Regions from separate parts of the Pedobacter vanadiisoli genome, predicted to be linked through region 2. Evidence: riboswitches for the same ligand, from Rfam matches in the RefSeq annotation. Region 2 holds a riboswitch; the other holds the start of a gene.
What was found. Region 2 has a riboswitch for S-adenosylmethionine ahead of ACFSR6_RS03950 (SusC/RagA family TonB-linked outer membrane protein). Riboswitches for the same ligand answer to the same signal wherever they lie in the genome.
Positions count from the first base shown of each region.

Region 1: another riboswitch for S-adenosylmethionine. It lies ahead of ACFSR6_RS01855 (peroxiredoxin family protein); the one in region 2 lies ahead of ACFSR6_RS03950 (SusC/RagA family TonB-linked outer membrane protein).

Region 1 covers NZ_JBHULL010000003.1:153,727-158,488, forward strand. Annotated here, with positions in the region: gene ACFSR6_RS01835 (hypothetical protein) at 1-157, shown strand, start outside; gene ACFSR6_RS01840 (DUF4833 domain-containing protein) at 1,214-1,795, opposite strand; gene ACFSR6_RS01845 (hypothetical protein) at 1,806-1,997, opposite strand; SAM riboswitch class I at 2,081-2,179, opposite strand; tRNA gene ACFSR6_RS01850 (tRNA-Cys) at 2,196-2,266, opposite strand; SAM riboswitch class I at 3,019-3,116, shown strand; gene ACFSR6_RS01855 (peroxiredoxin family protein) at 3,274-4,575, shown strand; gene ACFSR6_RS01860 (peroxiredoxin family protein) at 4,753-4,762, shown strand, end outside.
Region 2 covers NZ_JBHULL010000005.1:590-5,351, forward strand. Annotated here, with positions in the region: gene ACFSR6_RS03945 (peroxiredoxin family protein) at 127-1,401, opposite strand; SAM riboswitch class I at 1,539-1,645, shown strand; gene ACFSR6_RS03950 (SusC/RagA family TonB-linked outer membrane protein) at 1,966-4,762, shown strand, end outside.

The sequences.
Region 1 (4,762 bases), on a different contig from region 2:
AGTAAATGCCAATAATATGCTGGTTATCCTCGATAGTGAAACCGGTAATTATATTATTGCGCCCGATATGCGTGACATTGGAAAAGTACAATGGATAAAAGGTGAGTTTTATAAGACCTTCAGCACCGCCATTGATAATAAAAAAGAGCCGAAATAAAAGCAGGCTTTTATATTTGTCATCCTGAGTGCAGTGAAGAATCTTTTAATTGTAATGATACTATTTCATTGAAAGATTCTTCACTGCGTTCAGAATGACAGCAGTGGTGAGTTTTGTGCCTTTCTTTGTGTGCTCTGTGGTAAAAAAGGAAGAAAATGTGGGGTATTGTCCCCATGCCCTTTGCCGTTAAAAAGCCGCAGGTACAAAGAAAATACATCCTTATCTCCCTGATTTGTCATCCTGAGTGTAACGAAGGATCTTTTAAGTGCAACAATACTATTTCATTGAAAGATTCTTCACTGCGTTCAGAATGACAGCAGTGTTGAGTTTTGTGCCTTTCTTTGTGTGCTCTGAGGTAAAAAAGGAAGAAAACGTGGGGTATTGTTCCCATGCCTTTTGCCGTTAAAAAGCCGAAGGTACCAAGAAAACACATCCTTATCTCCGTGATTTGTCATCCTGAGTGTAACGAAGGATCTTTTAAATGCAACAATACTATTTCATTGAAAGATTCTTCACTGCGTTCAGAATGACAGCAGTGTTGAGTTTTGTGCCTTTCTTTGTGTGCTCTGAGGTAAAAAAGGAAGAAAACGTGGGGTATTGTTCCCATGCCTTTTGCCGTTAAAAAGCCGCAGGTACAAAGAAAATACATCCTTATCTCCCTGATTTGTCATCCTGAGTGTAGCGAAGGATCTTTTAAGTGCAACAATACTATTTTAGGGAAAGATTCTTCACTGCGTTCAGAATGACAGCAGTGTTGAGCTTTGTGCCTTTCTTTGTGTGCTCTGTGGTAAAAAAGGAAGAAAACGTGGGGTATTGTCCCCATGCCCTTTGCCGTTAAAAAGCCGAAGGTACCAAGAAAACACATCCTTATCTCCGTGATTTGTCATCCTGAGTGTAACGAAGGATCTTTTAAATGCAACAATACTATTTCAGTGAAAGATTCTTCACTGCGTTCAGAATGACAGCAGTGGTGAGCTTTGTGCCTTTCTTTGTGTTCCCTGTGTTGAAAATGAAAGAAAACATGGCACATTGCCTTTGCGGTTAAAAAGCTAAGCATTACTTCACACTCACCCTTTCTACAATTGGCTTACCTGTTGCTTCATCAATCCCCTCAACCTCAGCATATTTTACATTAGGGAGCCAGAAACTGCCGCCCTGTATTCTTACAAACAACCGGTTTACCTTAATGGTATGGTTATTAATGGTTACCGAAGCATGGTAACTTTTATCATTAGTGCGCTGCAGGTAAAAAGGTAGTTTTTTGTGCGATACAAATCGGAATTCGTACTTATCTCCGCCCAATGCTTTTGTATCGATACCATAGGCAAATTTTCGCTGGATATAACCAAGATCTTTCTTTTGCCCTTTCTCGCCATAACGGATCCAATATACCTGTATCGGCGAACTGGCATCAATACTGCCATTTTCTTTCAGGTTTAAGGCATAAATTAGCGTATTTGTATTTGGATCACGCTGCAGGTAGAACAACATGTTGTCTACATTTTTAGGTGTAGGAAAATTAATGGGAGAAGGGTCTTTGGTTTGTGCACAGACTGGTGTTGCGAAAAGAGCAAGGGTTAAAACAATAAAGAGTAAGCTTTTGGCCGGCATTGAAAATATAGGTGGTATTAAGCGCATTTTAGGTTTTTTATGTTGAAAAGCTGTCTGTTTTTTCCTGATCCTCTGCAGGAATTTCTTTTTCACTTTCTTTTAATTGTTCATTATAGAGGCGGTCTGATTCGGCTCTACAATGTTCATAGTCGTTTAATTTCTCGCAGGAAGTGTTTCCATAGACCTCAAAAAAATCCCTGATTGATGGGTAATCAAAATGAACTGGCATTTCTCAACATTTAGTTTAACGGTTTCGGAAAGAGGGGGGTAGCTATTGATCATTCGCCGAAAATAGTTGCAGCAACCTTTTCAAACTCATCTTTTCTGCTACCTGCAGATGGAATTAGCACCTTGTTAAAACAGGTTGCTAAGACATCAAAGGGCCATTCCCTCCGTCTTTCTTGATAAGTATGTAATACAATTTCAGACGTCATGGACGGAATCGAACCGCCGTACTAGGTTTTGCAGACCTTTACCTCGCCACTCGGCCACATGACTATATGTTTCTTTTTCAATCTGCTTATTGATTCGCTTTTCGAAAGAGACAAAACAAAGGTAAATAATAAAAACTATAATTTCTATAGAAATAGTAGATTTTTTTGAATTTGTTTTTTTAATCTGCCATCCGGAGTGAAAGGAGGGATTTTTCAACTAAAAGATTCTTCACTTCGTTCAGAATGACAATATGTTATGGAAGATGTAAAACCGATAATGGAATGAAAAGCGCTGCGTTCTTTATGCTTTGCCTTAACGTTCTTTGCGGTTAATAATGGAAGATGAAATGAAAAGCCTGCGTGCCCTTAACTCAAAACCCTTTGCTAATCCCCTAGTTTGATAAATTATCTTTCTGTAAATCAGTGATTTAAAAATAAAGTCTATAAAATCTATAGGAATACTTGTTTAAATTGTTCAAAGTTTATACTTTTACAAAAAAATTAAAACTGTTCACCAGCAAATCTACGTTCAATATGAAACTCTGTGTACAACTTCAGTCATATTCTCTGATCAATTTTTCAGGTCAGTATAACTTTTGTTGCGGCTAATATAAACTAAGATACGGATCACCTGATAAAGGTTTCCATTCAAGTATTCTCATTTAAAAATCCTGGTACCCCGGGGCATTTTGATAGAATATTATGGTGGTCATGTATTTCAGTCAATAAGTTGCCGGGGTATCAGGAACAGCCGAAACTAATCACCACCACTAGTTTAGGTTATTACTCTAATTAATTTACCACCATTAATTAGTTGATTTATACAGAAGAAGGGAGAGTCAGTCCTCGTTGAACTTCTAGCAACTTTCCATAGGAAAAAGTGCTCAAACTGATCTAGCAATAGATTATAAATTAACCGGTAACAAGTAAACATACCGTTTCCCGTTAAAGATCAATAGCATAACAGCTGTTTAAACAGCCTGTAGCCCTGCTGTATGGTTTTCCGTGTGGATCATGATGCCTTGTTACCAAAAAACTCTAAAAAATAGTGTTTAACTAATAATGATGATTATGAAAACGAGAATTACATCAAAAATCGCATGCCTAACCACCTCAGTACTGCTGTTGGGGGGCATTGCATCGGCCAGGGTGGAAAAGCCATTCCCAAAAGAAGGGATCTGGAGGGGAGAATTTAGTGTAAGCGAATCAAAAGTGCCTTTTAACTTCCAATTAAAAGGAAAAAATCCTCAAACAGCCATTTTAACCCTGATTAATGGCTCCAGGCGCGATGATTTTCATGTAGAACGACGCGGTGAAGATTCGATCTATGTAAAAATGAACACTTACGATGCCGCATTGGTGGCGAAGATCGAAACCGATGGTACCTTATCAGGAGAATACCGGAGTCTGGTACCCGGTTTTAGGGGCAATTCATTACCTTTTGTTGCTGAACATGGCAAAAGTTACCGCTTTGTAGAACCTGGTAAAGATATAGCTCCAAAATACGATATTTCGGGCAAATGGGAAATCAAAACCTATACCAAAGAAGCTGTACCTGCATCAATTGCACTACTAAAACAGAAAGGCAATAAACTTACCGGTGTAATTATGACCGTTGTAGGCGATACCCGCGAGCTTGAAGGAACGGTACAGGGAGATGAATTTGAATTATCTGGTTTTACAGGTCCGAGTCCGTTTATTGTGAAAGGTAAAATAAACGACGACAACAGCATTACCGGCGAACAGGGCTTCGGGATTTACAAAAACTTGAAATTTGATGGTCAGCGCAACGAAAAAGCCGAACTGCCTGACCCTTATAAACTCACTTTCCTTAAAGAAGGTTATAGCAAACTCGATTTTACCTTTCCTGATCTTACGGGAAAAAACGTTTCGCTGAGTGATGATAAATACAAAGGTAAGGTGGTAATAATCGAAACCATAGGCACCTGGTGCCCAAATTGTACTGATCAGACGGTTTTCCTTTCTCCATGGTTCAAAAAGAATCAAAAACGCGGTGTAGAAGCCATAGCCATTGGTTTCGAACAAAAAGATGACCTCGAATATGCCAAATATACCCTTGGTAAACTGAAAGAAAAATATGGTATCACTTACGACATCCTGTTCGGAGGCATTGCCGACAAAAAAGTGGTGGCCGAAAAACTACCTGCTTTAAATAAATTCATTGCTTTCCCAACCACGATTATTATCGATAGAAAAGGAAATGTAAGGGAAATCTACACCGGTTATACCGGAACCGTTACCGGAAAATACTTTAACGATTATGAAGCAAAATTCAATAAGGTGTTAGATGAGCTGATTGCCGAGCCTGTACCTGAAAAATTCGCTTCTGCCGAAACGCTAAAAACTAAATAAAACCAAACCAACTAAGTTAAATATCGGGCAGTATCATAAAGATTTGCCATCCTGAGCTTGTCGAAGAGATCTGTTTAAATAAATTTTAATTGTTCCGACAGGCTCAACATGACAAATTTAGGGGAAAATTATCCCTATGATACGGCCCGTGTTTACCTACACTAAAAACTTTACAAGATGAAAAATT
Region 2 (4,762 bases):
AAAAACACAGTTACTGCAAAGAACAAAGTACAAAATGCCATTTTTTCCCATTGGTTAATGCCTTACCTGCCAATGTTAAATGCTAAAAGATTCTTCACTGCGTTCAGAATGACAAATATTCCAAATCTATTTCTTCAATAGCGCATCAATCTCTGTATTAAATTCTTTCACAAATTCGTCATAAAATTTACCGGTGGCCGGACCATTAAAGCCCGTATGGATTTGTGCTACGTTACCCTGTTTATCGATAATGATCGTGGTTGGAAACGATAAAAAAGAGTCGAGCGCAGGCAACGATTCAGCTACTACCTGTTTATCGGCTGTACCTGCTAATATCTGGTCGTATTCAATACCAAAGCGTTCACGGAAACGGTTCATTACTTTTTTTGCATATGCGGGCTCTGTAGAACGTTCGTAATGTAAAGCAATGATTTCTACACCACGCTTTTTATTTGTTTTATACCATGGCGAAATAAAACTAGCTTCGTCAACACAGTTAGGGCACCAGCTTCCGGTAATGGTTAAGATCACCACTTTGTTTTTATACTTTTCATCTTTTAATGAAATCTTTTTGCCGTTCACATCAGGAAAGCTGAAATCGAGTGTTTTGTAGCCTTTTTTCAGGTAAGTAAGCTTATAGGGATCGGGTAGGGCGGCATCTTTATTTTTGATCCCGGTAAAAGGCTGACTGCCTCTTGCACTTAAAATTTCGCCTGTAATTGAACCATCTGCCTGGAAGGTTCCTTTATAATAGGCAGGAGAAGAACCGATAAAACTCGAAAGCTGAAATTCATTTCCTTCTACTACACCTTCGAGGTAGCGCGAATCGCCAGTTATGCGTAAGAAAGTTCCTGTAAGTTTATTTCCGGTTTGTTTAAATAAACCTACTGTTTTTTCGTCTTTACCATTGGGTGATTTAAAAGCCACATCATAACTACCTGAATAGTTGGTTGTTGCAGGCTTATTAAGTGTTTCGAAACGATAATTCTTACGCTCAGCTACAATATTTAAAGGTTTGCCTGTTTTATCCTGTTTCCTTAATATTCCTGTTAATTGATCTCCATTTACAATGGCAAATGCAAGTTCATTATCAAACTGATCGAGTTTTACGAATAAAGAATCGCCTGATTGTTTTACCAGCCCGCCTTCAAATCTTTCTTCAGCATTACGGAAATAAAGCTTTTGTTGCCCATTTTTTTCGCTGATTTCGAAATTAAAAGGGATGTCCAATCCTTCTTTTACTTTGGCAATGCCACGCCAAGTACCCAGTGCAATAAAAGCTTTTGTATTTTTTGGTTTGGTTCTGGCTTGTTGGCTATTGGCCAGTACCACTTGTTGCTGTGCAAAGGTTAAAGAGGTAGATATAGCCAATAAGGCGGTAAATACAGATTTCAGATTCATCAGGACGTGTGTTAATCGACTAAATTAGTCGACAAATATACAAACGAAATAAGCAAAGAAAAAATATTTAAATAAAATTCTATAAAAACTATAGGATAAATGGAATTAATTATACCTTTGCAGCAGTTATTTTAAAATACTTATCAAGAAAGGCGGAGGGAATGGCCCTGTGAAGCCTTAGCAACCATCTGATTTTTAGAAATGGTGCTAATTCCATCCCGGATGAATCTGGGGCAGTTAAGTCAGTTGTTCGCATTATCCTTATTAAAAAATATATGGTGCACTTCTGATTTAAGGGGTGCTTTTTTTTGCCTCCAATGCATTCTTGATCAGTAAATATGTTGTACAGAAAACCATTGAAATGAAAAAAACTGACTACCTAAAATCCATTGATGCATACTTTAACGCGTATTCCCGAATGTGCATGTCCTGTTAAATCAGTACGGTTTAACAGGCTTTTAAGCTAACCATTTCTTTTAGTTCATTCGTATTACATGGCTTTCAGCCGTAAGTAAATCGTTTTGCCAAAATTTTATCCAAATTCTAATTATTAAATATATACACATGTTCACAAATTTTAAATCAACGGTGATTATCCTGCTGCTCTTAATCTCGCAGCAGTTGTTCGCTCAAAACGCCACGGTTACCGGAACGGTAAAGTCGGCAGATGGTGAAACATTACCAGGCGTTTCCATTTTTATAAAAGAAACCAAACAAACCACCATTACCGATGGCAAGGGTGCTTTTTCAATCAGTGCACCAGAAAAGGGGACCCTGGTGTTTTCTTATATCGGTTTTAAAACCCAAGAGGTACAGATCACTAATAACGGTCCTATTGCAGTGATTCTCCAATCCAGTGATAATGCACTTGATGAGGTGGTGGTTACCGCCTTGGGGATTTCAAGGGAGAAAAAGTCGTTAGGTTATGCTGTACAGGAATTGAAAGGGCAGAGCATAGCAGAAGCTAAAGAATCTAACCTGGTAAATGCCCTTGCCGGAAAAATTGCCGGTGTAAGGGTTACCAATAGCCAGGGGAGCATGGGTTCATCACGTGTGGTGATCAGGGGAGAAACTTCCATTGCGGGTAACAACCAGCCCTTATTTGTGGTAGATGGCATCCCGGTTGATAATTCACAGCTGAATTCGGCAGGAGCCAGGGATTATGCCAATACCATTTCGGATATCAACCCGGAAGATATCGAATCGATAAGTGTGCTAAAGGGCCCGAATGCTGCCGCATTATATGGCTCGAGGGCTGCGGCAGGTGTGATTCTTATTAAGACCAAAACGGGTAAATCTAAAAAAGGATTGGGTATTGCCATCAACTCAAATGCAGTACTGGAAACTTTACTTACCCTGCCGGTTTATCAAAATGCTTTCGGACAGGGATCGGAAGGTAAATTCAGTTATGTAGATGGTGCAGGTAAAGGATTAAATGACGGGGTAGATGAGAGCTGGGGGCCTAAACTGGATGGAAGGCTGATCCCCCAGTTTTATTCGAAAGGGGTGGCGGTTCCGTTTATTGCACACCCGGATAATGTGCGCGATTTCTTTCAAACCGGTTATTCACTAAACAATGGGGTATCGGTTGCCGATGCAGGAGAAAAATACGATTACCGGATTTCGTACAATAACCTGAAACAAGTGGGTATTGTGCCTAATTCAGGGCAGGGGAAAAATTCATTTGTACTGAATACCACCTTAAGAATCACCCCGAAATTGAGTGTAACGGCTAATGCAAATTATAGCAAGCTTAGTTCTGATAATTTACCGGGTACAGGCGGCTCCCGTTCAACCAGTACCATGTTGCAGTTTACCTGGTTTGGCCGTCAGGTTGATATTAACCAGTTGAAAAATTATCTGGACGAAAATGGAAAAACCTTTAACTGGAACAACAGCTATTACAGCAATCCTTATTGGGTAGCTTATGAAAATACGGTTTCGCAAAACCGCAGTCGTATTATTGGTAGTTTGGCCCTTAATTATAAAATTATTGATGGCCTTGATTTTAATTTCAGATCGGGTACGGATTATTACAACGACAGGCGTAAAATCAGGATTGCCTATGGTACCAATGGAACACCTTTTGGTTCTTATACGGAAAGCGCCTTCACAGTAAACGAGAATAATACTGATGCCACCTTAAACTTTAACAAACAGTTGAACGATGATTTTAGCCTGGAGTTATTGGGTGGGGGTAACATCCGCAGGCAGTATATAGAACAAAACGATCAGAGCGCTCCCAAACTGGCCATTGCCGGACTTTACACACTAAAAAACTCGCGCGATCCCCTCATTTCATCCAATAATTTGTCGAGGTTAAAATCTTACAGTGTTTATGCATCCGGACAAATCGGTTTCAGGAATTACCTTTTTGCCAACATCACGGCCCGTAACGATTGGTCGTCTACCTTGCCGGCGCAAAACAGATCTTACTTTTACCCGTCATTTAACGGAAGTTTTATAGCTACCGAAGCATTCGATATTAAAAGTGAAGCCCTTAATTATTTAAAAATACGTGGCGGGTGGTCTAAAGTAGGGAAAGATGCCGATCCTTACCGTCTGATCAATACTTATGTGTTCAGTGCACCATTTTATAGCAACCCTCAGCTTACTACAAGCAATATTGATCTTAATCCTAATCTTAAACCTGAAACCACCACATCTACAGAACTGGGGGTTGAAGCGGTATTTTTTAATAAAAGATTGAGGTTCGATTTAAGCGCTTACAATACCAATAGCTACAACCAGATTTTAGCAGCCGATGTGAGCCAGAGTACAGGTTTTAGCTCGAAATTACTGAATGCCGGAAAAATCAATAACAAAGGAATAGAGGCACAACTGGGCATTAGCCCGATTAAAAAAGCATTTACCTGGGATGTTGATTTTAATTTTGCAGCGAACAGGAGCAGGGTAATTGAATTGGATGCCGAAAAATTATTGACCAATTATATAGTGGCTTCGAACTCTGCCCAGGTTATTGCAACAGTGGGCCAGCCTTATGGATCATTGTTCGGCACCTCTTTTTTAAGGGATGCCAACGGAAATATCATTGTTAACGCTACAGGTGCACCCGCTACAAACCCAACCAAACAGGTGTTGGGGAAATATACGCCAGATTGGATTGGTGGGGTTTACAATACTTTTACCTATAAAGGAATCAGCTTAGGTGTATTAATTGATGCCAGCTTTGGAGGTTCTATTTACAATGGTACTTACGCAACAGGCACCTATACCGGTGTATTGGCTTCTACACTCCCGGGCAGGGCAGCAGAATATGGCGGTATTTCTTACTATTATCCTGATAACAAAAAAGAAAATGGCACGGTAAGGGTAAACGGATCAGCTCCGGCAGGTGTTA